Regions from separate parts of the Mesorhizobium sp. BE184 genome, predicted to be linked through region 3. Evidence: riboswitches for the same ligand, from Rfam matches in the RefSeq annotation. Region 3 holds a riboswitch; each other region holds the start of a gene.
The links. A riboswitch is a leader RNA that binds a small molecule or an ion and turns the genes downstream of it on or off. The one in region 3 is predicted to bind cobalamin.
Positions count from the first base shown of each region.

Region 1: linked by a shared signal. The riboswitch ahead of J2X35_RS19460 (DUF1636 family protein) and the one ahead of J2X35_RS07955 (CbtB-domain containing protein) in region 3 are both predicted to bind cobalamin.
Region 2: linked by a shared signal. The riboswitch ahead of bluB (5,6-dimethylbenzimidazole synthase) and the one ahead of J2X35_RS07955 (CbtB-domain containing protein) in region 3 are both predicted to bind cobalamin.

Region 1 is NZ_JAVDVU010000004.1:292,761-300,233, reverse strand. It holds gene J2X35_RS19475 (winged helix-turn-helix domain-containing protein) at 321-1,538, shown strand; gene J2X35_RS19470 (NADAR family protein) at 1,541-2,089, opposite strand; gene J2X35_RS19465 (DUF930 domain-containing protein) at 2,234-3,166, shown strand; cobalamin riboswitch at 3,229-3,431, shown strand; gene J2X35_RS19460 (DUF1636 family protein) at 3,509-3,892, shown strand; gene cobW (cobalamin biosynthesis protein CobW) at 3,894-4,925, shown strand; gene cobN (cobaltochelatase subunit CobN) at 4,938-7,473, shown strand, end outside.
Region 2 is NZ_JAVDVU010000001.1:286,774-294,246, forward strand. It holds gene aroC (chorismate synthase) at 172-1,341, shown strand; gene ribB (3,4-dihydroxy-2-butanone-4-phosphate synthase) at 1,397-2,497, shown strand; gene bluB (5,6-dimethylbenzimidazole synthase) at 2,512-3,249, opposite strand; cobalamin riboswitch at 3,297-3,479, opposite strand; gene J2X35_RS01385 (histone deacetylase family protein) at 3,593-4,519, shown strand; gene J2X35_RS01390 (exodeoxyribonuclease VII small subunit) at 4,523-4,774, shown strand; gene J2X35_RS01395 (DUF2277 domain-containing protein) at 4,798-5,085, shown strand; gene J2X35_RS01400 (pirin family protein) at 5,092-6,012, shown strand; gene dxs (1-deoxy-D-xylulose-5-phosphate synthase) at 6,086-7,473, shown strand, end outside.
Region 3 is NZ_JAVDVU010000001.1:1,623,535-1,631,007, reverse strand. It holds gene J2X35_RS07965 (DUF1624 domain-containing protein) at 1-542, opposite strand, end outside; gene J2X35_RS07960 (MFS transporter) at 774-1,973, shown strand; cobalamin riboswitch at 2,024-2,215, shown strand; gene J2X35_RS07955 (CbtB-domain containing protein) at 2,253-2,432, shown strand; gene J2X35_RS07950 (CbtA family protein) at 2,448-3,203, shown strand; gene cobU (bifunctional adenosylcobinamide kinase/adenosylcobinamide-phosphate guanylyltransferase) at 3,196-3,711, shown strand; gene cobO (cob(I)yrinic acid a,c-diamide adenosyltransferase) at 3,713-4,321, shown strand; gene cbiB (adenosylcobinamide-phosphate synthase CbiB) at 4,365-5,333, opposite strand; gene cobD (threonine-phosphate decarboxylase CobD) at 5,332-6,405, shown strand; gene J2X35_RS07925 (tyrosine phosphatase family protein) at 6,402-6,911, shown strand; gene J2X35_RS07920 (creatininase family protein) at 6,952-7,473, opposite strand, start outside.

The sequences.
Region 1 (7,473 bases), on a different contig from region 3:
AACGGTGGCCTGTCCACCAGATTTATAGCACCGGACCCGATTGCGGAAGCGTGACAGGTTGACCGCTAAACCGTTTTAAAAAAGGACCCGGCTGTAACGCGGCGAGGGTTAGCGCAGCGATCCCGCCGGTGCAAGTCAAACATTGGCCAAAATGAGCTGCTGGACGGCATATCCGCCGAAACTGGTCCCATCGGCTCCTGTTTGATTTCCTTCATATTTTACTCCACTTTTCTTCCTGACACTCCTGCCGCCATCGACCTGCTAGTATCGGCCGGAATCGGGCAGGAACAGCCTGCCCGCCGCAACGCAGACAGGCGCTCATGACGCAAAAGCTTTCCCTTGCCGCCGCCCGCCGCATCGCCCTTGCGGCACAGGGGTTCATGGATCCTCGTCCTGCCGCTGATCCGACGCGAAGGCACCTTCACCGCGTGTTGTCGCGCACCGGCCTCCTGCAGATCGATTCCGTCAGCGCCGTGGTGCGCGCCCACTACATGCCGCTTTATTCGCGGCTTGGCCCCTACCCCCAGTCGCTGCTGGACAGCGCGACCGTCGGCCGCAAGCGCACCCTGTTCGAATACTGGGCGCATGAGGCCTCGCTGCTGCCGGTTGAGACATGGCCGCTGATGCAGTGGCGAATGCAGCGGGCGCGGGCGAACGATGCCGGCGAAATCTACAAGGGGCTGGCCCGCTGGGCCGAGGATAAAGTGGCCTTCATCGAAGAAGTCTACCGGGAAGTCGAGGCGAGCGGCCCGATCCCCGCCTCCGCCATGGAAGGCCATAAGGGCAAGGGCGGCTGGTGGGGCTGGAGCGATGCCAAGGCCGCCTTCGAATGGCTTTTCTGGGCCGGGCGCATCACCACCCATTCGCGCCGCGGCTTCGAGCGCTACTACGACCTGCCCGAACGTGTCCTGCCGCGGGCAATCCTCGACATGCCGGTGCCATCGCTGGAGGACGCCCACCGCGAACTGCTGCGCATCTCGGCCAAGGCGCATGGCGTCGCCACTTATGCCTGCCTGCGCGATTATTTCCGTCTTGCGCCCGCCGACACGAAAACCGCCCTGGATTCACTGGTGGAGGAAGGCGAGCTGCTGCCGGTGACGGTCAAGGGCTGGAACAGGCCGGCCTATCTGCACCGCGACGCCCGCATACCGCGCAAGGTCGAGGCGCGCGCCCTGCTGGCGCCGTTCGACCCGCTGGTGTTCGAGCGCAGCCGTACAGAAAGCCTGTTCGAGTTCCGCTATCGAATCGAAATCTACACGCCGGCCGACAAGCGTCAGTACGGCTACTACGTCCTGCCCTTCCTGCTCAACGAGCGCATCGTCGCCCGCGTCGACCTGCGGGCCGACCGCCCTGCGAGCGTCCTGCGCGTCCATGCCGCCTACGCCGAACCGAACGCGCCATCCGAAACCGCCGCCGAACTGTTGCAGGAACTGAAGCAGATGCAGGGCTGGCTCGGGCTGGAGCGGATGGAGATCACTCCGGCAGGCGATCTGGGGGCTGCACTTAAGGCCGTTGCAGCGGATCAGCCATCCTCCTAGCCTCAGACAGCAAGCCTTTCTCTGGCCTGCATGAGTGCAAAGCCCAACAGGTTTTCACCGCGCCACAGAAGCGGATTTGCCGCACGTTTGTCGTCCGCCGAAAGGCCTGTCCCCCAAATTCTATCGACCGGACTGGCCTCCACCAGAACGGCATCGCCGGTAGAAACCAGAAACTCCTTGAGCGCGGTATTCTGATCGAATTTGCGAAAGCTGCCTTCGTCTACGATGCGCCGCTTCGCGGCGTCCCACTTTTCTTCGTCGAAGCCCCGCACTTCCCGACCAAGCTGCTTTGCCTGTTTTGGACTCCCGGCCTCCAGTATCCTTGATGCGGTTTCACGATCCTCGAAAAGCAGCGCTTTCTTCGCCATCATCCAGTGTTCGGCTGTGGGATACCGCATGCCTTCCACAGTGAAGGGTGCCGGCCACCATTGGCTGAAACAGGAAGCGGTTATCCGACCATCCTTTGATGGTTGGTGACCCCAGAAGAAAAGAAACTTCGGGCGGACCTTCGCACGGAATGCGTTTTCGAGTTCAGAACGGTCATAAAACATGGGTTGAACCCTGAAGTCTTGGGCGCATCCCTGTCAATCGCGACTGCCTATCGCGGTGACCGTGGCCTTGTGTGCATCCCAAAATTCCGCAAGCGCTTGATGCTGCCACCATTTCATTCCACATCCGTCATGATGAAGGATGAAATGCGGGATCAGCACTGGACATCGAGGTTGGCCTTGCCGGCTTCCGGCGTCCTGCACCTGGCGATCGTCGCGCTTCTGATTTTCGGATTGCCGAAATCACTCCCGAAGCCGCAGGACGAGCAGGCGGTCGCGGTCGAGCTGGTGCCGCCGCCCAAGCCCCCGGAAAAAGCGCCGGAAGAGCCGAAGGCCGAGCCGCCTGCCAAAAAGCCTGAGCCTAAGCCTGAAAAACCCAGGCCCGAGACGCCGAAGCCCGAAAAGCCTCCGGAAGCGCAGGTCGAACCGCCGACGCCAGCCCCGGAACAGCCCATCCGCAGGCTCAACCCCGTCGTCCAGTTCGGCGAGAAGGATGCCGGTCCGCGAAAGGCATTGGAGGGTGACAGCGCCGAAGAAAGCTCGACGAAGGCGACGGATCAGGAGAATCCCGAAAAGCCGGAGAGCCAAAACGAAAAGCCGGTCGAGCCGCCGGCTGTCATCGCGGTCGAAAAGGATGCTTCACCATCGCTGCCACAAACGGCAACACAAAAGCCAACACCCAAACCCGCTGAAATCGCCGAACCCCGGAAGGCGCCGAAACTTCAGGACGTCAAAAAACTGTATTCCCGTTCGGCGACTGATGATCCGGTGGCGACGACCGCGATGCGCGGCGTGCCGCGCGACGTTCGCGGCGGTACGCTCTGCGTCACCGAACTGCGCGAGCAATTGTACAGGACCTCACCGCCCTATTTCCCTGACCTTCTGCCGTCCTTCCGGCTGAAGGAAGGCACGACCCTCGATGTTCCCGGCGCCGCCTTCCGCGTCGGCGGGCAATGGCGCGCCTTGAGCTATCGGTGCGAAGTCGACGCGAATGTCACGAGAGTGGAGTCCTTTGCTTTCCGCATCGGCGGGCTGATCCCGCGCAGCGAATGGCAAAGGCTTGGCTTGCCGACGCGATAAGACCACGCCGCGACCGGCAAGGCATGTCGCAAGCGCGCGTTGACTTCCCTCCCCCCGCCAGCCTAAATCGACCCTGCAACGGTCTCCTTCCTCCACGGGAAGGAGCTAAGAGGGAATGCGGTGCGGGCGAAATCCCAAATCCGCGGCTGTCCCCGCAACTGTGAGCGACGAGCCAGGGCCGATAACCACTGGGATTTTCCCGGGAAGGCGGCACCATGGCGACGACCCGCAAGCCAGGAGACCTGCCGTCGCAAGGAAGAAGAATCCGACCGTCCGGCGGGTGTCCCGGGCAAGGAGCACGATTTGGACCAGGACGGCATTTTACCGGATGACGGCGCGGATATGTCCGTTGTCGATTCTCTGCGCGACGTCACCATACTTGTCTGCTCGACCTGCCGCGACGAGACCGGCTCCGATGCGCACCCCCGCGCCGGTTCACTTCTGGCCGAGGACGTCCGCCGCGCCGCCGTCAACGACAACATCCGCATCCGCACGGTCGAGTGCCTCGGCAACTGCAAGCGCCGGCTCTCAGCCGCCATCCTGCGCAAGGATTGCTGGAGCTATGTCTTCGGTGACCTCGCCGCCGACAGCGGCCCCGACCTGATCGCCGGTGCCAAGCTGTTCGCCACCTCCACCGATGGGCTGATCCCGTGGCGCGGGCGGCCCGATTCCCTGAAGCGCGGCCTCGTCGCCCGCATCCCTCCCCTCGACCTTCTGAAGGACTGACATGACCGCCACACGCGTTCCCTGCACCGTCGTCACCGGCTTCCTCGGCGCCGGCAAGACCACGCTCATCCGCCACATTCTGGAAAACGCCAAGGGCAAGCGCCTCGCCCTCATCGTCAACGAATTCGGCGATGTCGGCGTCGATGGCGAAATCCTCAAGGGCTGCGGCGTCGAATCCTGCCCGGAGGAAAACATCGTCGAACTGGCCAATGGCTGCATCTGCTGCACGGTGGCCGACGATTTCGTCCCGGCGCTCGACCAGATCCTGTCGCACACGCCCAGGGTCGATCATATCCTGATCGAGACCTCCGGCCTCGCCCTGCCGAAGCCGCTAGTGCAGGCGTTCCAGTGGCCGAGCGTCAAAAGCCGCGTCACCGTCGATGGCGTCGTTGCCGTGGTCGACGGGCCGGCGCTGGCGGAGGGCCGCGTCGCCTCCAACATGGATGCGCTGGCGGCTCAGCGGGCGCAGGACGGCACGCTCGATCACGACGACCCGGTCGAGGAAGTGTTCGAGGACCAGGTCGCCTGCGCCGACCTCATCATCCTGTCGAAAAGCGACCTGATGGACGCCGCCGGCTCGGCACGCGCCAACACCGTCATCGGCGAACACATTTCGCGCGCGGTGAAGATCGTGCCGACCGCCCACGGCAAGGTCGATCCGTCCGTGCTGCTCGGTCTCGGCCTCGCCGTCGAGGATGACATCGAGAACCGCAAGAGCCACCATGACGGCATGGGTGACCATGAGCACGACGATTTCGATTCCTTCGTCATCGAACTGCCTTCCATCGCCAGCCCCGACGAACTGGCGGCGCGGGTCTCGAAGGCGGCGGAAGAGGAGAACGTTCTGCGCGTGAAGGGTTTTGTCGACGTCGACGCCAAGCCGATGCGGCTGCTGGTGCAGGCCGTCGGGCCGCGCGTCAATCATTACTACGACCGCGCCTGGACGCCGCAGGACGACCGCCGCTCACGCCTCGTGGTGATCGGCTTGAAGGGCCTGAACCGCCCGGCGATCGAGAAGATACTGGTGGGGTGATAGAGTGCGCTGATGCACATCCTGACCACCACATCCGCTTCGCTCGACGACATCGCCGAGCCGGTCGATCTGAAGCAGAAGCCGGCCGATGTCGTGGCGTTGTCCTTCACCGACAGCGATCTGGCGGGCATGGCTGCGGCGTGGAAAACCGACGCGGCAAACCTTGCGCCGATGCGGCTCGCGGCTCTGCGCGACCTGCGTCATCCCATGTCTGTCGACCTTTGGGTCGACAGTGTCGCCCGCCACGCCAGGGTGATCCTGGTTCGAATCCTCGGCGGCTATGACTGGTGGCGCTACGGCTGCGACCGGCTGGGGGCGATCGCGCGGGAGCACGGCGTGAAGCTGGCGCTTCTGCCCGGCGAAGACCGTGGCGAGGACCCACGCCTCGTCGAGGCATCGACGCTGCCGCCGGAAGAACTCACCGCGCTGCTTGGTTATTTCCGGCAGGGCGGCCCCGACAATATGAAGGCGCTGGTGCGCCATCTGTCGAAGCTGGCCGGCTACGAAAGCGACCTGACGGACCCGGTGGAGGTGCCGAAAGCGGGATATTATTGGCCGGGCTTGGGCACTTCTACCTCCCCCTTGTGGGGAGGTCGGACCGGAGGTCCGGGTGGGGGTGGATCAATCGATCCGTCGAACTCCCCCACCCCAGCGCTGTGCGCCGACCCTACCCCCAAGGGAGAGGGTAATGAGGCCCCCCTCATTCCCATCCTCTTCTACCGCTCCATGCTGCTGGCCGCCGATGCCGCGCCCATCGACGCGCTGACCGAAGCGCTGCGCCGAAAAGGCCTCGCGCCGGTTCCCATCTTCGTGTCCAGCCTCAAGGACCCCGATTCGCTCGCCTTCGTCGAGACCGCCTTGGCCCACCTGAAGCCTGCCGCCATCGTCGCCGCTACTGCCTTCGCATCCGGCGCCGAGCCCGGCTCACAGACACTCTTCGACCGCGCCGGCGTGCCGGTCTTCCAAATCATCGTCGCCACCACCCGCCGCGATGCCTGGGAGAACAACCAGCGCGGACTCGCGCCGGCGGACCTCGCCATGCATGTGGTGCTGCCGGAACTGGACGGCCGCATCCTTGCCGGCGCAGTCTCCTTCAAAGCCGAAAGCGAGATCGACCCGGCGCTCGGCTTCCGCGCCTTCGCCAACAAGCCGGAACCCGACCGCGTCGAGCAGGTGACCGAGCGTATCGCCGCCATGACGCGGCTGCAGGATACGCCTCGAGCCGAGCGCCGCATCGCAATCCTGATCCCGGACTATCCGAGCGCACCCGGCCGCACCGGCTACGCCGTTGGCCTGGACGTCCCGACCTCCGTTCTCGCCATGCTGCACGACCTGAAGGAACAGGGCTATGCGGTTGACGGGATTCCGCAATCGCCGCGTGCGCTGCTGGATTTGCTTGAGCAAGGATCGGCGTCATGGCCCGTCGCGGATTATTCCGGGCACTTTGCCGGACTGCCCGACGCGGCGCGTGACGGGGTTGAGACGGCATGGGGCTCCCTGCACGAGGACGAGGATAAATTCTTCTTCCGCGCCGCCACCTTCGGCAACATCACCGTCGCCCTCGCCCCGGACCGCGGCCGCTCCGCCGACCGTCGCGCCGACTATCACGATCCGACCGTTCCGCCGCGCCACGAACTGCTCGCCTTCGGCCTGTGGCTGCGCAAAGCGCTCGACATCCACGCGCTTGTCCATGTCGGCGCGCACGGCACGCTGGAATGGCTGCCCGGCAAGACCGTGGCCATGAGCCGAAACTGTTACCCGGAGATGGTCGCCGGCTCCCTGCCGGTCGTCTATCCCTTCATCGTCTCCAACCCCGGCGAGGCGGCGCAGGCCAAGCGCCGCATCGCCGCCGTGACGCTCGGACACCTGCCGCCGCCGCTGGCCGCCGCCGGTCTGGACGAGAACCAGCAGACGCTCGAACGTCTGGTGGATGAATACGCCCAAGCCGATGGCCTCGACCGCCGCCGCCGCGACCGGCTGGCCAAGCTGATTGTCGAGACCGCGGCGAAGACCGGACTCTCTGCCGAGGCCGGCGTCGCACGCACCGATGCGCCGGACGAGGCCCTGCGCCGCATCGATGCCTGGCTTTGCGACCTCAAGGACTTCGCCATCAAGGATGGCCTGCACATTTACGGCCGCGCGGCCGAAAACGAGGCCGACCCGCTGCGCATCGAAAGCGCGGCATCCGAAAAGGCCAACCTCATTGCTGCGCTCGACGGCCGCCACATCACCGCCGGTCCGTCCGGTGCGCCGGCACGGGGCCGAACCGATGTGCTGCCCACCGGGCGCAACCTGTTCACCGCCGATCCGCGCACCATGCCGACGCCGACCGCCTTCGACCTCGGCAAGGCCGCCGCAGACGAGATCGTGCTCGCCTACATGCAGGCGCATGGCGATTACCCGCGCTCGCTGGTCATCGACCTGTGGGGCTCGGCCTCGCTGCGCACCGGTGGCGAGGAGATCGCGCAGGGGCTGGCGCTGATGGGCTGCCGCCCGCAATGGGACCCGGCGACGGGCCGCGTCACCGGCATCGAGGTGCTGCCCCCGG
Region 2 (7,473 bases), 1.3 Mb from region 3:
GAAAGGACAATTTGGCGATGAACGGAGCAGATCAGAAACCAACAGAATGTGTCAAAACTTAATCCGGCAGATCACAACCGGCTATCATGTGTATGACAAATTGACCCTCGCGGGAAACGCAAATAGAAGGCGTTGGTAAACCGGCCGGCTGCCGGCGGGGCGCTTGAACCAATGTCTCACAACACCTTCGGCCACCTGTTTCGCGTGACCACCTGGGGCGAGAGCCACGGCCCGGCCCTTGGCTGCGTCGTCGACGGCTGCCCGCCCGGCATCCGCTTCACGCGCGCCGATATCCAGGCCGAGCTGGACCGGCGCCGGCCCGGCCAATCGCGCTTCGTCACCCAGCGGCGCGAGCCGGATGAGGTGAAGGTCCTGTCCGGCTTCGTCACGGACGATGACGGCGAGACCATGATCACCACCGGAACGCCGGTTTCCATGCTGATCGAGAATGTCGATCAGCGCTCGAAAGACTATGGCGAAATCGCCCGCCAGTTCCGTCCGGGTCATGCCGACTACACCTATGAGACGAAATACGGCATCCGCGACCATCGCGGCGGCGGCCGTTCCTCGGCGCGCGAGACGGCGGCGCGGGTGGCGGCGGGTGCATTGGCGCGCAAGGTCGTGCCGGGACTTGTCGTGCGCGGGGCGCTGATCTCGATGGGCGAGAAATCGATCGATCGCGCCAACTGGAACTGGAATTTCGTCGAGGACGCGGAAAACCCGTTCTTCACGCCGGATGCGAAGTCTGTCCGGGTCTTCGCCGACTATCTCGACGGCATTCGCAAGGCCGGCTCGTCGGTCGGAGCGGTGATCGAGATTGTCGCGGAAGGCGTGCCGGCGGGGCTGGGCGCGCCGATCTATGCCAAGCTCGACCAGGACATCGCCTCCGGCCTGATGTCGATCAACGCGGTCAAGGGCGTCGAGATCGGCAACGGGTTCGAGGCCGCCCGCATCACCGGCGAGCAGAACGCCGACGAGATGCGCATGGGCAACGACGGCAAGCCGGTCTTCCTGTCCAATCATGCCGGCGGCATCCTCGGCGGCATTTCCACCGGCCAGCCGGTGATCGCGCGCTTCGCCGTCAAGCCGACCTCGTCGATCCTGACGCCGCGCAAGTCGATCGACAAGGACGGCAAGGACGTGGATGTCATGACCAAGGGCCGCCACGACCCCTGCGTCGGCATCCGCGCCGTGCCGATCGGCGAGGCGATGGTCGCCTGCGCCATCGCTGATCATTATCTGCGGCATCGGGGACAGGTGGGGAACGAGGCAGTCGGCAATCGGCAATCGGCAGTCGATTTCCCGGCTCAACGGAAAGTCAGGCTGGAGGACCAAGAGTGAGCAAAAGATCAATCATGTTCCGACTGCCGACTGCCGACTGCCGACTGCCGCTCTGATGCCTTACGACCAGAAGAAGATCGTCGAAGCCGTGCGCGCGTTCGAGCGCGGCGAGATCGTCGTGGTGATGGACGACGACGGGCGCGAGAACGAGGGCGATCTGATCGTCGCCGCCGTTCACTGCACGCCGGAAAAGATGGCCTTCATCGTGCGCCATACATCCGGCATCGTCTGCACGCCGATGTTGAAGGAAGACGCAAGGCGGCTGAACCTCGCGCCGATGGTGGCGGACAATGATTCCGCCCACACCACGGCTTTCACCGTGTCCGTGGATTTCAAACATGGCACCACGACCGGCATCTCCGCCGAGGACCGCACGCTGACCGTCCGCAACCTGGCCAACGGCAATGTCGGCGGCGCGGATTTCGTGCGCCCCGGCCATATTTTCCCGCTGATCGCGCGCGAAGGCGGCGTGCTGATGCGCTCGGGCCATACGGAAGCGGCTGTCGATCTGTGCAAGCTGGCCGGCCTGCCGCCGGTCGGCGTCATATCCGAACTGGTCAATGATGACGGCACCGTCAAGCGCGGCCCGCAAGTCGCCGCTTTCGCCGAGGAGCACGGGCTGAAGCAGGTCTCGGTGGCCGATCTTATCGCCTACCGCCAGCGCCAGGAAACGCTGGTCGAGCGCGTCGCCTGTTTCGATATCGAGACGCTGGGCGGCCCGGCCAAGGTCTTCACCTACACGCTGCCATGGGACGTCATGGACCACGTCGCCATCGTCTTCGGCGACATCCGCGACGGCGAGGACGTGCCGGTGCGGCTGCATTCGGAGAATGTCGTCGCCGACGTCTTCGGCACCACGCACAAGCTCGACGAGATCGTGCGTTCCATGGGCGAGCGCAAGCGTGGCGTCATCGTCTATCTGCGCGAAGGCTCGGTCGGCGTCGCCCACCAGGACAGGAACCGGCCGGTCGCCGGCGAACGCGAGGACCATGACGAAGCCCGCCGCCGTGAAAACGAATGGCGTGAGATCGGCCTTGGCGCCCAGATACTGAAGGACCTCGGCATTTCCTCGATCAACCTTCTCGCCTCCCGCGAGCGGCATTTCGTCGGGCTGGAAGGTTTCGGGCTGCGCATCACCAGCACGGAAATCATCTGATCTTTAATGCGCGATTACCGGGTCAGCTTGTCGATTGCCACCTTGAGTTGGCCTTCGCCTTCACCGCCAAAACGTTCGCTCATGACGAGTTGGGATGGCGACAGGCGGCTTCGCCAGCCCTTGGTTTCCAGCTCAGGCCGAGGAGCGAATTCCGGCACCCGACCGACGCAAAGATAAGCCACCGGAACGACATGGTTCGGGATCGACAGCAGCGATTTTAGCGCCGTTGTGTCGAGAATGCTCACCCAGCCGACGCCGATGCCCTCAGTGCGCGCCGACAGCCACAAATTCTGCACCGCGCAGACTGTGCTGAACACGTCCATCTCGGGATTGTGCCAGCGCCCGAGCGGCGAATCCCGTGCGCGCTCGCGATCGCAGGTGACGCAGAGGTTGAGCGCGCTCTCGCAAATCCCCTCAAGCCGCAACTTCCGGTAAAGCGCCTGCCTGTCCCCGGCGATGTGCGCGGCTTCTTCGCCGCGTGCCTTCAGGAACAGGTCGCGGACCTGCTCGCGCATGGCCCGGTCGCGGATGACGATGAAATTCCATGGCTGCATGAAGCCGACGGAAGGCGCGTGATGCGCCGCGTTGAGGATCCGCGCCAGGGTCGGATCGTCGACAGGCTCATCCGTGAAATCGGAGCGAACATCGCGGCGGGTGAAAATCGCCCGATAGACGGCCTCGCGATCCGCGTCGTCGAAAGCGGGTCTGGCGGCGGCGTCGACGGCATTAACGGGAGTATGAGTGGCGAACATCGCTTGTCCCCTCGCGATCGGCAGCAAGTCGCCCCGCCCGTCCATGCGGGGGACCATGTCTGCCGGGCCGGTCTTCTGGCTTGGGTTCATCCCGCTCCGGCGCCTTCCCGCCTGAAAGGCAGTGGCATTGACCGGAATGGTCCCCCTTACAGCGCTGGGCACGCCACGGATTTCAACCGTGTTCCCGATTCTCCCGCCTTGCGGCGGGCACCTGGCAGCGAAACGAGGATAGCTGCCGCTGCTTTGCGTGAACAGGGCCGCGTCGGGTTTTTACGCGCGACTTTCCCCAGCCGAATTGCGCGTTTGCATGGCGGGGCCGGTTTCGGCGCTCTATGTTAGGGCAATGGTTACCCGTCTCTACACGCATCCCATCTACCTGGAGCATCTCACCCCGCCCGGCCACCCGGAGCGGCCGGACCGCCTTCGTGCGATAAGCCGGGCGCTGGATGAGGAAGGTTTCGCCGCGCTTGACCGGGTCGAAGCCCCGATGGGCGACGAACAGTCGATCCTGCGCGTCCATCCGGAGCAGTTCGTCGAAAGCGTGCGCGCCGCGATCCCGCAAGCCGGACTGGCCAGCCTCGATGCCGACACTGTGGCGAGCCCGAAAAGCTGGCAGGCGACGCTGACGGCAATCGGTGCCGCCAATGCCGCGGTGGACGACGTCTTCGAGGGCAGGGCGGCCAACGTGTTCGTCGCTTCGCGGCCTCCCGGCCACCATGCCGAGAAAACCACGGCCATGGGCTTTTGCCTGTTCAATCACGCCGCCATTGCCGCCCGCCACGCGCAGGCGAAACACGGCGCCGAGCGGGTGGCGATCGTCGATTGGGATGTCCACCACGGCAACGGCACGCAGGATATCTTCTGGGACGATCCTACGGTTCTGTACTGCTCGACCCACCAGATGCCGCTCTATCCGGGCACCGGGGCCAAGACCGAGACCGGCGCCGGCAATATCGTCAACGCACCGCTGGCGCCGCAAACCGGCAGCGAGCAGTTCCGTGACGCCCTGCTGTCGCGCGTGCTGCCGTCGCTGGACGCCTTCTGCCCCGATCTCATCATCATTTCGGCCGGCTTCGACGCGCACCACCGCGACCCGCTGGCTGAGATCAATCTCACCGAAGACGATTTCGACTGGGCCACCGGGCAATTGATGGAACGCGCTGCCCGCCATTCATCCAACCGCCTCGTCAGCCTGCTGGAAGGCGGTTATGATCTGCAGGGGCTGGCGTTCTCCGTTGCGGCCCATGTCGGGCGTCTCATGAAAGGATAGGAAATGGCCGACGAGCCGAACGAGGATGTCAAGGCGATGAGTTTCGAGCAGGCGCTCGATGCGCTGGAGAAGATCGTCGATGATCTGGAGCGCGGCGACGTGCCGCTCGACCAGTCGATCCGCATCTATGAGCGTGGCGAGGCGCTGAAGGCGCATTGCGACCGCCTGCTGAAGTCCGCCGAGGACAAGGTTGAGAAAATACGCCTCTCACGCGAAGGCCGGCCGGTTGGAACCGAGCCCCTGGACGCGGAATAGCAAAGACCGAAGGAGGTTCAGCGATGTGCCGCAACATCAGGACGCTGTTCAATTTCGATCCGCCGGCGACGGACGATGAGGTTCGCGACGCCGCGCTTCAATTCGTGCGCAAGTTGAGCGGAACCACGCATCCATCGAAGAAAAACCAGGATGTTTTCGACCGGGCTGTCGATGCGGTTGCCGCGTCGGCCCGCCAACTGCTGGATTCCCTGGAGACGACGCAGCACCCCCGCGACCGCGAGGAAGTCGCCGCCAGGGCGCGGGCGAAGTCGGCGCAGCGCTTTCCCAAGATCGTCTTCGAGGATTCCTGATCGGCCATGAGCTTCTTCCCCGGAAACGACCCGCATGCGGGCGATGCGTTTGCCAGCGACCAGATCGAACTGATGGTCATCCCCAACGCGCGCGACATTGACGGTTTCCAGGTCCGCCGTGCGCTGCCGACGGCGCGCCGCAGGCTTGTCGGCCCGTTCATTTTCTTCGACCGCATGGGGCCTGCCATCCTGCGCGCCGGGCAGGCGCTGGACGTGCGCCCGCACCCGCATATCGGCCTGTCCACCGTCACCTATCTGTTCGACGGCAAGATCAGGCACCGCGATTCGCTCGGCACCGAAATGGTCATCGAACCCGGCGACGTGAATTTGATGACCGCCGGCCGCGGCATCGTGCATTCCGAACGCACCCCGGAGGAACTGCGCTGCGCGCCGATGTCGGTTTCGGGCCTGCAGACGTGGCTGGCCTTGCCGGACGGCAAGGAAGAGGTCGCTCCCGTCTTCGAGAATACCGCCAGCGCCACGCTGCCCGAGTTCGACGCCGAGGGCGTCAGGGGCCGTGTCGTCATTGGAGAGTTCGGCGGGTTGAAATCGCCGGTGCGCGCTGCTTCCGAAACGCTCTATGCCGATATGCGGCTCTCGCCCGGCGCCCGCGTTCAGATACCGGCCGATGCCGAGGAGCGCGCCATCTATACGCTGGAAGGCGAGGTGTCGATTTCCGGGGATGTTTTCCCCGCCGAGCGGCTGCTTGTCTTCCGTCCCGGCGACGAGATCGTCGTTTCGTCGCAATCGGGCGCGCATTTCATGCTCTTCGGTGGCGCGTCTCTCGGTTCGAAGCGCTACATCTGGTGGAATTTCGTGTCCTCTTCGAAGGAGCGCATCGAACAGGCCAAGAATGAGTGGAAAACCGGCCGTTTCGACATCGTTCCGGGCGACGAGGAAGAGTTCATCCCGCTGCCCGAAAGCTGAGCCGCGTCACCGCCGCGCATTTACTTTGCCGGCCAGCCGTCCTATTTCGCATGGGTAGCACAGGCATATTGAATTGAGCCCGAAACCTGAAACGCCGCTTCTCGACAAGGTCCGCATTCCTGCCGACCTGCGATCGCTTGATGAGAGCGATCTGCCGCAGCTTGCGGCCGAATTGCGGGCGGAACTGATCGATGCGGTCTCCCACACGGGAGGCCATCTCGGCGCGGGCCTCGGCGTCGTCGAACTGACGGTGGCGCTGCACTACGTCTTCAACACGCCCGACGACCGGCTGATCTGGGACGTCGGCCATCAGGCCTATCCGCACAAGATCCTGACCGGCCGCCGCGACCGCATCCGCACCTTGCGGCAGGAGGGCGGCCTTTCCGGCTTCACCAAGCGCGCCGAGAGCGAATACGATCCGTTCGGCGCGGCGCACTCGTCGACCTCCATCTCCGCCGGCCTCGGCATGGCCGTGGCGCGCGACCTGTCGGGCGGCAAGAACAACGTCATCGCGGTCATCGGCGACGGCGCCATGTCAGCCGGCATGGCCTACGAGGCGATGAACAATGCCGGCGCTCTCGACGCGCGGCTGATCGTCATCCTCAACGACAACGACATGTCGATTGCGCCGCCCACCGGCGCGATGAGCGCCTATCTGGCGCGTCTCGCCTCCGGCCGCGCCTATCTCGGGCTGCGCGATTTCGGCAAGAAGCTGACCGCTTATCTCGGCAAGCGCGCCGACCGGGCCATCAAGCGCGCTGTCGAGCACGCGCGCGGCTATGTCACCGGCGGCACCATGTTCGAGGAGCTGGGCTTCTACCATATCGGCCCCATCGATGGTCACAATCTCGAGCATCTGGTTCCTGTCCTCAAGAATGTCCGCGACAATGGCGACGGCCCGGTGCTGATCCATATCGTGACGCAGAAGGGCAAAGGCTATGCGCCCGCCGAAGCGGCCGCCGACAAATACCATGGCGTCAACAAATTCGACGTCGTCACCGGCGCGCAGGCCAAGGCGCCCGCCAATGCGCCGAGCTACACCAGGGTGTTCGCCGAAAGCCTGATCCAGGAAGCGCGCGAGGACGAGAAAATCGTCGCCGTCACCGCCGCCATGCCTTCCGGCACCGGCCTCGACCTGTTCGGCGATGCCTTTCCCGAACGGACTTTCGATGTCGGCATCGCCGAGCAGCATGCCGTCACCTTCGCGGCAGGCCTCGCCACCGAGGGCTACAAGCCCTTCGCCACGATCTATTCCACCTTTTTGCAGCGCGCCTACGACCAGGTCGTCCATGACGTCGCGATCCAGAAGCTGCCGGTGCGGTTCCCGATCGACAGGGCAGGTTTTGTCGGCGCCGATGGACCGACGCATTGCGGCGCCTTCGACACCGCTTATCTCGCCCTGCTTCCCGGTTTCGTGGTCATGGCCGCCGCCGATGAGGCCGAACTCAAGCACATGGTCCG
Region 3 (7,473 bases):
GGTACGAAATCGTTCGACCGCGGCTTGACGGTCGAAAGCCCCGTCCACCAGAGCCAGGGATGATCGAAAGCGGGCGACCGCAGGTAGAGCGGGGCGACAATGACGGCGGCGGCCACCGCCAGTGTCAGCAAGCCGGGCAGCCGCACGAAAGCAAGGCCAAGCAGGCTGGCCAGCGCGATCTGGTGCAGGATACCGAAGAAGATGAAGCTGCCGGGCGTCGCGAACCACGTCACCGCCGAAATGGCGAGCGCGGCGACCGCCACCATGGCGAGACGCTTCCAGAAGCCCTGCCAGCGAATCTGTCGCCCATGCGCGAGGAACAGGCTGACGCCGACGAGGAACAGGAAGCTCGAGGCGATACAGCGCGCATAGATCTTCCAGCCGCCAAAGGCGGTCAGGCCTGGGTCGGCATAGCCGAAGAATTCGAGGTCCCAGGTGAAGTGGTAGCTCGCCATGGCAAGCAGCGCCAATCCGCGCGCCACGTCGATGGCGACGATGCGGCCGCCCTGGCTTCGATGCTGATCTGTATTTGCCACGCTCATAGGGTCCGGGAATCCATTCTGGACGATGACTAACACGAGTGGGGACGGTTCGCAGCGCTTCGTTTGCACTGCGCAGGGCCGCTTGCAGGGTGCAAATAGCGCCGGTCATTGGACCAGCGCTGGGAAGCGTTTGGTCGGCTTCGCTTTTCGATGGAAGCATGTCGGTTTCCTGCTACCGACTCGGGTGCCGGCAACGTCAATTTACCGGTAAGATTCTGGCGCGGAGACGTCATGTCCACCCATGTCCGCCACCCGATCTGGCTTCCGGCCGTTCGTCCGGCGGGCGCGCGCACCTTCGCGTCGCTCTATGCGCTGGAATCCTGCGCCCGCGCGCTGATTTCCAGCGTCATCCCGATCCAGGCCTACGACCTTCTGCACAGCGAACAGAAGGTGTCGATCCTCTACACCGTCGTCTCGCTGCTGGGCCTTTCGGCGACACTGTTCATGCCGACATTTATCCGCCGCTTCGCGCGCCGCTGGGTCTATACGGCCGGTGCCTGCCTGCTGGCGATCGGGTCGCTGTCGATGGCGGTGAATATCCTGCCAGGCCAGTTGTTCGGCATGCTGTGCCGCGTCATGGGTGCGAGCGCGCTGTCGATCACGCTCAACCTCTACATCATGGACCATATCCGCAAGACCGATCTGATGCAGGCCGAATCGCTGCGCATGGCGCTGTCGACCTTCGCCTGGACCTGCGGCCCGACGCTCGGCATCGTCCTCTATACCCACTACGGCATCTTCGCCGCGCATGGTGTCGTCGCCATCTTCTCGATGCTGCTTCTGGCGCTGTTCTGGTTCTACCGGATGAGCGACAACACCATGATCGCCGCCGGCAGGAGCCGGCCGGTCAACCCGCTTGCCAATATCGGCCGCTTCATCGCCCAGCCGAGGCTGCGGCTGGCCTGGGTCGTCGCGTTCGGGCGCTCGTGCTTCTGGACGACGTTCTTCGTCTACGGGCCGCTTTTGATGGTCGTCACCGGGCAGGGCAAGCTCGCCGGAGGCCTGCTGGTTTCGGCCGGCAACGCGCTTTTGTTCCTGGCGATCTTCTGGGGGCGGGCGGGCAAGCGTTTCGGCGCGCGGCGCATCATTTCGCTGTCTTTCCTGGGTATGGCGATCCTGTTGTACCTCGCCGGCGCGGTCGGCCAGGCCGCACCGCTCGTCACCGGCGCGTTGCTTCTGGGCGGCGCGGTGTTCACCGTCGCCATCGACGCCGTCGGCTCGACAGTGTTCCTGCGGGCGGTGCGTTCCTATGAACGGCCTCAGATGGCGGCCGTCTACCGGACCTATCTCGACTTTTCCGAACTGACGCCGCCGCTGGTCTATTCGGTGTTGCTGGCGTTTTTCGGCCTCGGCTCGGTGTTCGCCGCGCTCGGTTGCCTGATGCTGCTCTGCGCGGCGATTGCGTGGCGGCACCTGCCGAAATCCCTGTAGGCCGCATGAAGGCCGCCGTAATTTGGTTTGCCGCGCCGTGCGTTTCTCCGTATAGTCTGCGTGTCGTCGGTTTCCGCAAGGAACCGAGAGGGAATACGGTAAAGGCGCGAGCCCCAAGCCGTGGCTGCCCCCGCAACTGTGTGCGGTAGTCCTCTCCGAAAACCACTGGGGTCACACCCGGGAAGGCGGAGGAGGGCGCTGATCCGCAAGCCAGGAGACCTGCCGGCGACACGAAAATGGCTCAACAACCCCTCGGGTGGAGGGGGAAAGGACAATGAAATGACGACGGCTTCGGCTTCTCTCGGCGCATCGGTTTCGGCGCAATCCCGTTACATGCAGCTCGCTATGGCTGCCCTTCTCGGCGTGTTCATTCTCGGCTTTGTCGGCTTCTCGCATATCGAGGCCGTGCACAATGCCGCGCATGACAACCGCCACTCCATGGCTTTTCCCTGCCACTGACGGGAAACTGACATCATGACATTGTTTCGTAACGTCGTCTTCGTCGCGGCGATCGCCGGGCTTGTGGCCGGAATCGCGCTCGCCTGCATGCAGGCCTATGCAACCGTTCCGCTGATTCTCCAGGCGGAAGTCTATGAAACCGCCGGTGGCGGACACGACCACGGCGCCGCCAGCGCCGAGACTGCAGCGCCCGCTGCACCGGCCACGCAGCAAGCTGTGCCGGCTGAGGAAGAGGAGGGCTGGGCGCCAGCCGATGGGGCCGAACGCTTCCTCTACAACGTGCTGGCGAACGTCGTCACCGGCATCGGTTTCGCGCTCGTGCTGGTTGCCATATCGGAATTCGCAGGCGGCATCGCAAGCTGGCGTCAGGGCGTGTTCTGGGGTCTCGCCGGATTCGGCGTGTTCACGCTGGCGCCCGGTCTCGGCTTGCCGCCCGAACTTCCGGCGATGCCGGCGGCCGACCTCGACGCCCGCCAGGTCTGGTGGGTGGCGACGGCGGTCGCGACGGGCGCAGGCCTGTGGCTGATCGCGTTCCGCAAGTCGCTACCGCTGACCTTGCTTGCGGTGGCGCTGATCGTGGCGCCGCATATCGTCGGCGCGCCGCAGCCCGACAGTTTCGAATCGCCGATACCGGAAGGGCTGCACCACCAGTTCGTGGTCGCCGTGACGGTGACGAACCTGGTGTTCTGGCTGCTTTTGGGAGCGGTTGTCGGCGGTCTTCGCGGCTGGTTCTCCGGCGAGGCGGCGAGATTGCGCGACAGCTTTGCCTGACGGCACGAGCCTGACCTTCGTGCTTGGCGGTGCGCGCTCCGGCAAGAGCGCGCACGCCGAACAACTGGTGACGGCCTGCGCCGCGCCCTGGACCTACATTGCGACGGCGCAAGCCTATGACGGGGAGATGCGCGAACGCATCGCCATGCATCGCGCGCGGCGATGCGAGGGCTGGGAGACGGTGGATGCGCCGCTCGATCTCGTGGAAGCGATCAATGCGATTCCAGACGGCCGTCCTGTGCTGATCGACTGCCTGACCCTGTGGCTGACCAATCATATGCTGGCAGAACACGACCTCACAGCCGAATGCCGGCGGCTGACGGATGTGCTGTCGCGTCCGCGCGGGCCGTGGGCGGTGGTGTCGAACGAGGTCGGTCTGGGCATCGTGCCCGACAATGCGCTGGCACGGCGTTTTCGGGACGAGGCCGGCCGGCTGAACCAGCAGATCGCGGCCGTGGCCGGCACCGTCGTTATGATGGTGGCCGGGCTGCCGCTGAAGGTGAAATGACATGGCCAACGACGCCGATACCGAAAAGCACCGCGCCAAGATGGCCAAGCGCAAGGCGGTGCAGGACGCCGAGGTCGCATCGAAAACCATCGAGAAGGGACTGCTCATCGTCAACACCGGGCCAGGCAAGGGCAAGACCACCGCCGCGTTCGGGCTGGCGCTGCGGATGCTGGGCTATGGACGGCGCGTCGGCGTCGTGCAGTTCATCAAGGGCGCCTGGCATACCGGTGAGAAGGATGCCTTCGCCGCTTTCGGCGACCGGGTCGTGTGGCATACGATGGGCGAGGGGTTTACCTGGGAGACGCAGGATAAAGAGCGCGACGTGGCGGCTGCGCAGGCGGCATGGGCCAAGGCGCTGGACCTGATCGCCGATCCATCGATCAGTCTCGTGGTGCTCGACGAGCTCAACATTGCGTTGCGCTACGATTATCTCGATGTGGATGCGGTGGTTTCGGCGTTGAATGCGAGGCGCGAAGGCCTGCACGTGGTCGTCACTGGCCGCAATGCCAAGCCGGCGCTTGTCGAGGCGGCTGATCTGGTGACTGAGATGGGCGCGACCAAGCACCATTTCGCCGCCGGCGTGAAAGCGCAGCAGGGGATCGAGTTCTAGGCGCGATTTGGATGTTGGGGCGAGCCTCGAAGGACGCACTGGATCATAGAAGGACGGGTATCGAATAGAGCACCCCAAACAGCCCGATCAGCAGCGTATCCGCTACCCAATAGAGCCGCAGCGCGCGGCGGATATCGCTGCTCTTCACTTCGGCCCGCCCGCCTTCGCCCATATAGCTCCCCTCGACCAGTACGCCGCCATAGCTGCGCGGGCCGGCCAGTGCGAGGCCGAGGGCGCCGGCCATGGCGGCTTCCGGCCAGCCGGCATTGGGCGAGCGGTGATGCCGCGCGTCCCGCCACATGGCGCGCCAGGCGGCGGCCGGATCGGCATCCCGGACGAGAAAGGAAGCGGCGACGATCAGCAGGCCGGTCAGGCGCGAGGCGGGCAGGTTGACGAGGTCGTCAAAGCGCGCCGCCGCCCAGCCAAAAGCTTGATGGCGGGGCGTGCGATGGCCGATCATGGAATCCGCCGTGTTCGCCGCCTTGTAGCCAACCCCTCCGGCGAGGCCGCCGACGCCGAGCCAGAAGGCGGGCGCGACGATGCCGTCGGAGAAGTTCTCGGCGAGGCTTTCGATGGCGGCGCGACCGACGGCGGATTCATCGAGCTTTTCCGGATCGCGGCCGACGATCATCGACACGGCCTTGCGCCCCTCAGGCAGTCCGCCGCTGTCCAGCGCATCGGCGACGGCCTTGACGTGCTGGGCGAGGCTGCGCTGCGACAGCAGCGAACTGCCGAGCAGGGCGACGGCGATGAAGCCGAACGGAATTTTCAGGAGCAAGGCCTCGATGCCGTAGGCGATTGACGCCGGCAGGAGCACAATGACGAGGAGGGCGGCGATGCCCCAGATGCGGCGCGCCGGGTCGGTGTCGGTGGCGCGGTTGAGCGTGCGGTCGAGACAGGCTATCAGCCTGCCGAGCCATGTCACCGGATGGCCGATGGCATTGAACAGCGGCGCGGGATAGCCTGCGAGCCGTTCGGCGATCAGCGAGAGAAGGGCAATCAGGATCGACATGGATCTGGGCGACGGAGCGATGGACGGAGAGGCGATGGCGGCGGTCGACCACGGCGGAAGCCTGGGCCGGGCGCGGGCGCTTTTCCCGCACGCCCCCGAACCGTTCGTCGATCTCTCGACCGGGATCAATCCGCACTCCTATCCGCTTTTCGACCTGCCCGCCACAGCCTTGTCGCGGCTGCCTGAACCGGCCAGGCTCCGCACGTTGCTGGAGGCTGCGGCTGCCGCTTACGGAGCGCCATCGGCCGATCATGTCGTCGCGGCGCCCGGTACGCAGATATTGCTGCCGCGCATCGCCCGTCTGTTGAAGCCGGGCAGGGCGCTTGTGCTCGGGCCAACCTATGCCGAACATGCACGGGCGGCCGCACTGGCCGGACATGAAGTGTCCGAGGTCGGCGATCTGAATGCTTTGGCGCAGGCCGATCTGGCAATCGTGGTCAATCCGAACAATCCGGACGGGCGCATCGTTACGCGCGCGGATCTGCTGGCGCTGGCGCAAAAGCTGCGCGCCAAAGACGGGCTGCTGGTCGTGGACGAGGCCTTCATGGATGTCGGGCCGCGCGCCGAAAGCCTTGCCGGTGACGTTACGCGCGGCGGCATCGTCGTCCTGCGCTCCTTCGGCAAGTTCTTCGGGCTTGCCGGCGTCAGGCTGGGTTTTGCACTGGCGGACATGGCGACGGCAAAGCGGCTGGCGGCTGAGCTGGGACCGTGGGCGGTCTCGGGGCCGGCGCTGGAATATGGCATTTGTGCATTGCAGGACGCAGGCTGGCGGGACGAGATGCGCAGCCGGCTCGCGGCAGATGCGGCAAGGATTGATGCGCTGCTTGGCCGCTTCGGCGTACCCGTTGCCGGTGGCACGGCGCTGTTTCGCTACATCGAATTTTCGGGCGTGGCCGGCCTGTTCGCCGCGCTTGGCCGGCAGGGTATCCTGCTGCGGCACTTCGCCGAAAGGCCGCATGTGCTGCGCATCGGCCTGCCGGGCTGTCAGGACGATTGGCAGAGACTGGAATCGGCGCTTGCCGGATGGGCAGTGCGGCGCGACGATGGACCGCCGCAGGAGAGTGAACCATGATCTATGTCTGCCCGCTGTCGAGGGTCGAGGAGACCGTCAACAAGACCGGCGCCGAAAGGCTGCTGTCGCTGCTGGCGGCGGGAACCGAAATGACCCGCCCTGCGGCGATCATGGCCGGCAACCATCTGCATCTGGCGATGCACGACATCGCCGAGGCGCAGGAAGGCATGACGCTGCCGGGCGAGAAGCACGTGCGCGAACTGCTGGACTTCGCCCAGGACTGGAATCGCGCGCGGCCGCTGGTGGTGCATTGCTATGCCGGCATCAGCCGCTCTACGGCATCGGCCTTCATCATCGCGGCAGCACTTTCCCCGAAGCGGGACGAGCAGGAACTGGCGCTGGCGCTGCGGTCGCTTTCCCCCTCCGCGACGCCCAATCCCCGGCTGGTTGCGATCGCCGACGGACTGTTGGGACGGCGTGGCCGCATGGTTCGCGCCATCGAGGGGATCGGCCGCGGGGCAGACGCGTTCGAGGGCGTGCCGTTCGGGCTGAGGGTGGATGTTTGAGGGGCTTCCCTTCTCCCACAAGGGGAGAAGGGAGAAGCCGTCACGAAAGCCAATCCTCCAGCCGCGCCTTGCGGACGTCCTTGAGCAGAGCAATGAAACCGTCGGCCTGATGTTTGGCGGTCAGCCGTCCCTTTTCCGCCGTCGCGATCGAGGCGTCGCCGACCACGCCATGCGGGTTGAGGTCGGTGGCGATCCAGGCGAAGGCATGCGTGCCGGTGTGGCGCAGCAGGCCGAATTCCTGCTCCGCGCGGGCGACATTCGAAACGAAATTCCCAGCCTTCGACATGTCGACCAGGTCGGGACGGAAATGCAGCATCAGCGAGGTCTCGACATCGCCGCCGTGAATGCCGTGGCGATCCTCCAGATCGGTATACATGCCGGCGGGGCGGCCAAACCGCTGCCAGCTCGTCTTCACCGCCAGCATGTTGAAGGCGACGCGCAACTCACGCGTGACGATGCCCATGATCTCCTCATTGCCGCCATGCGAATTGACGAAGACGATCTTTCTCACCCCGGCGCGGGCGACGCTGGCGCCAAGCTCGGCCCAGCCCTGGATCGCAGC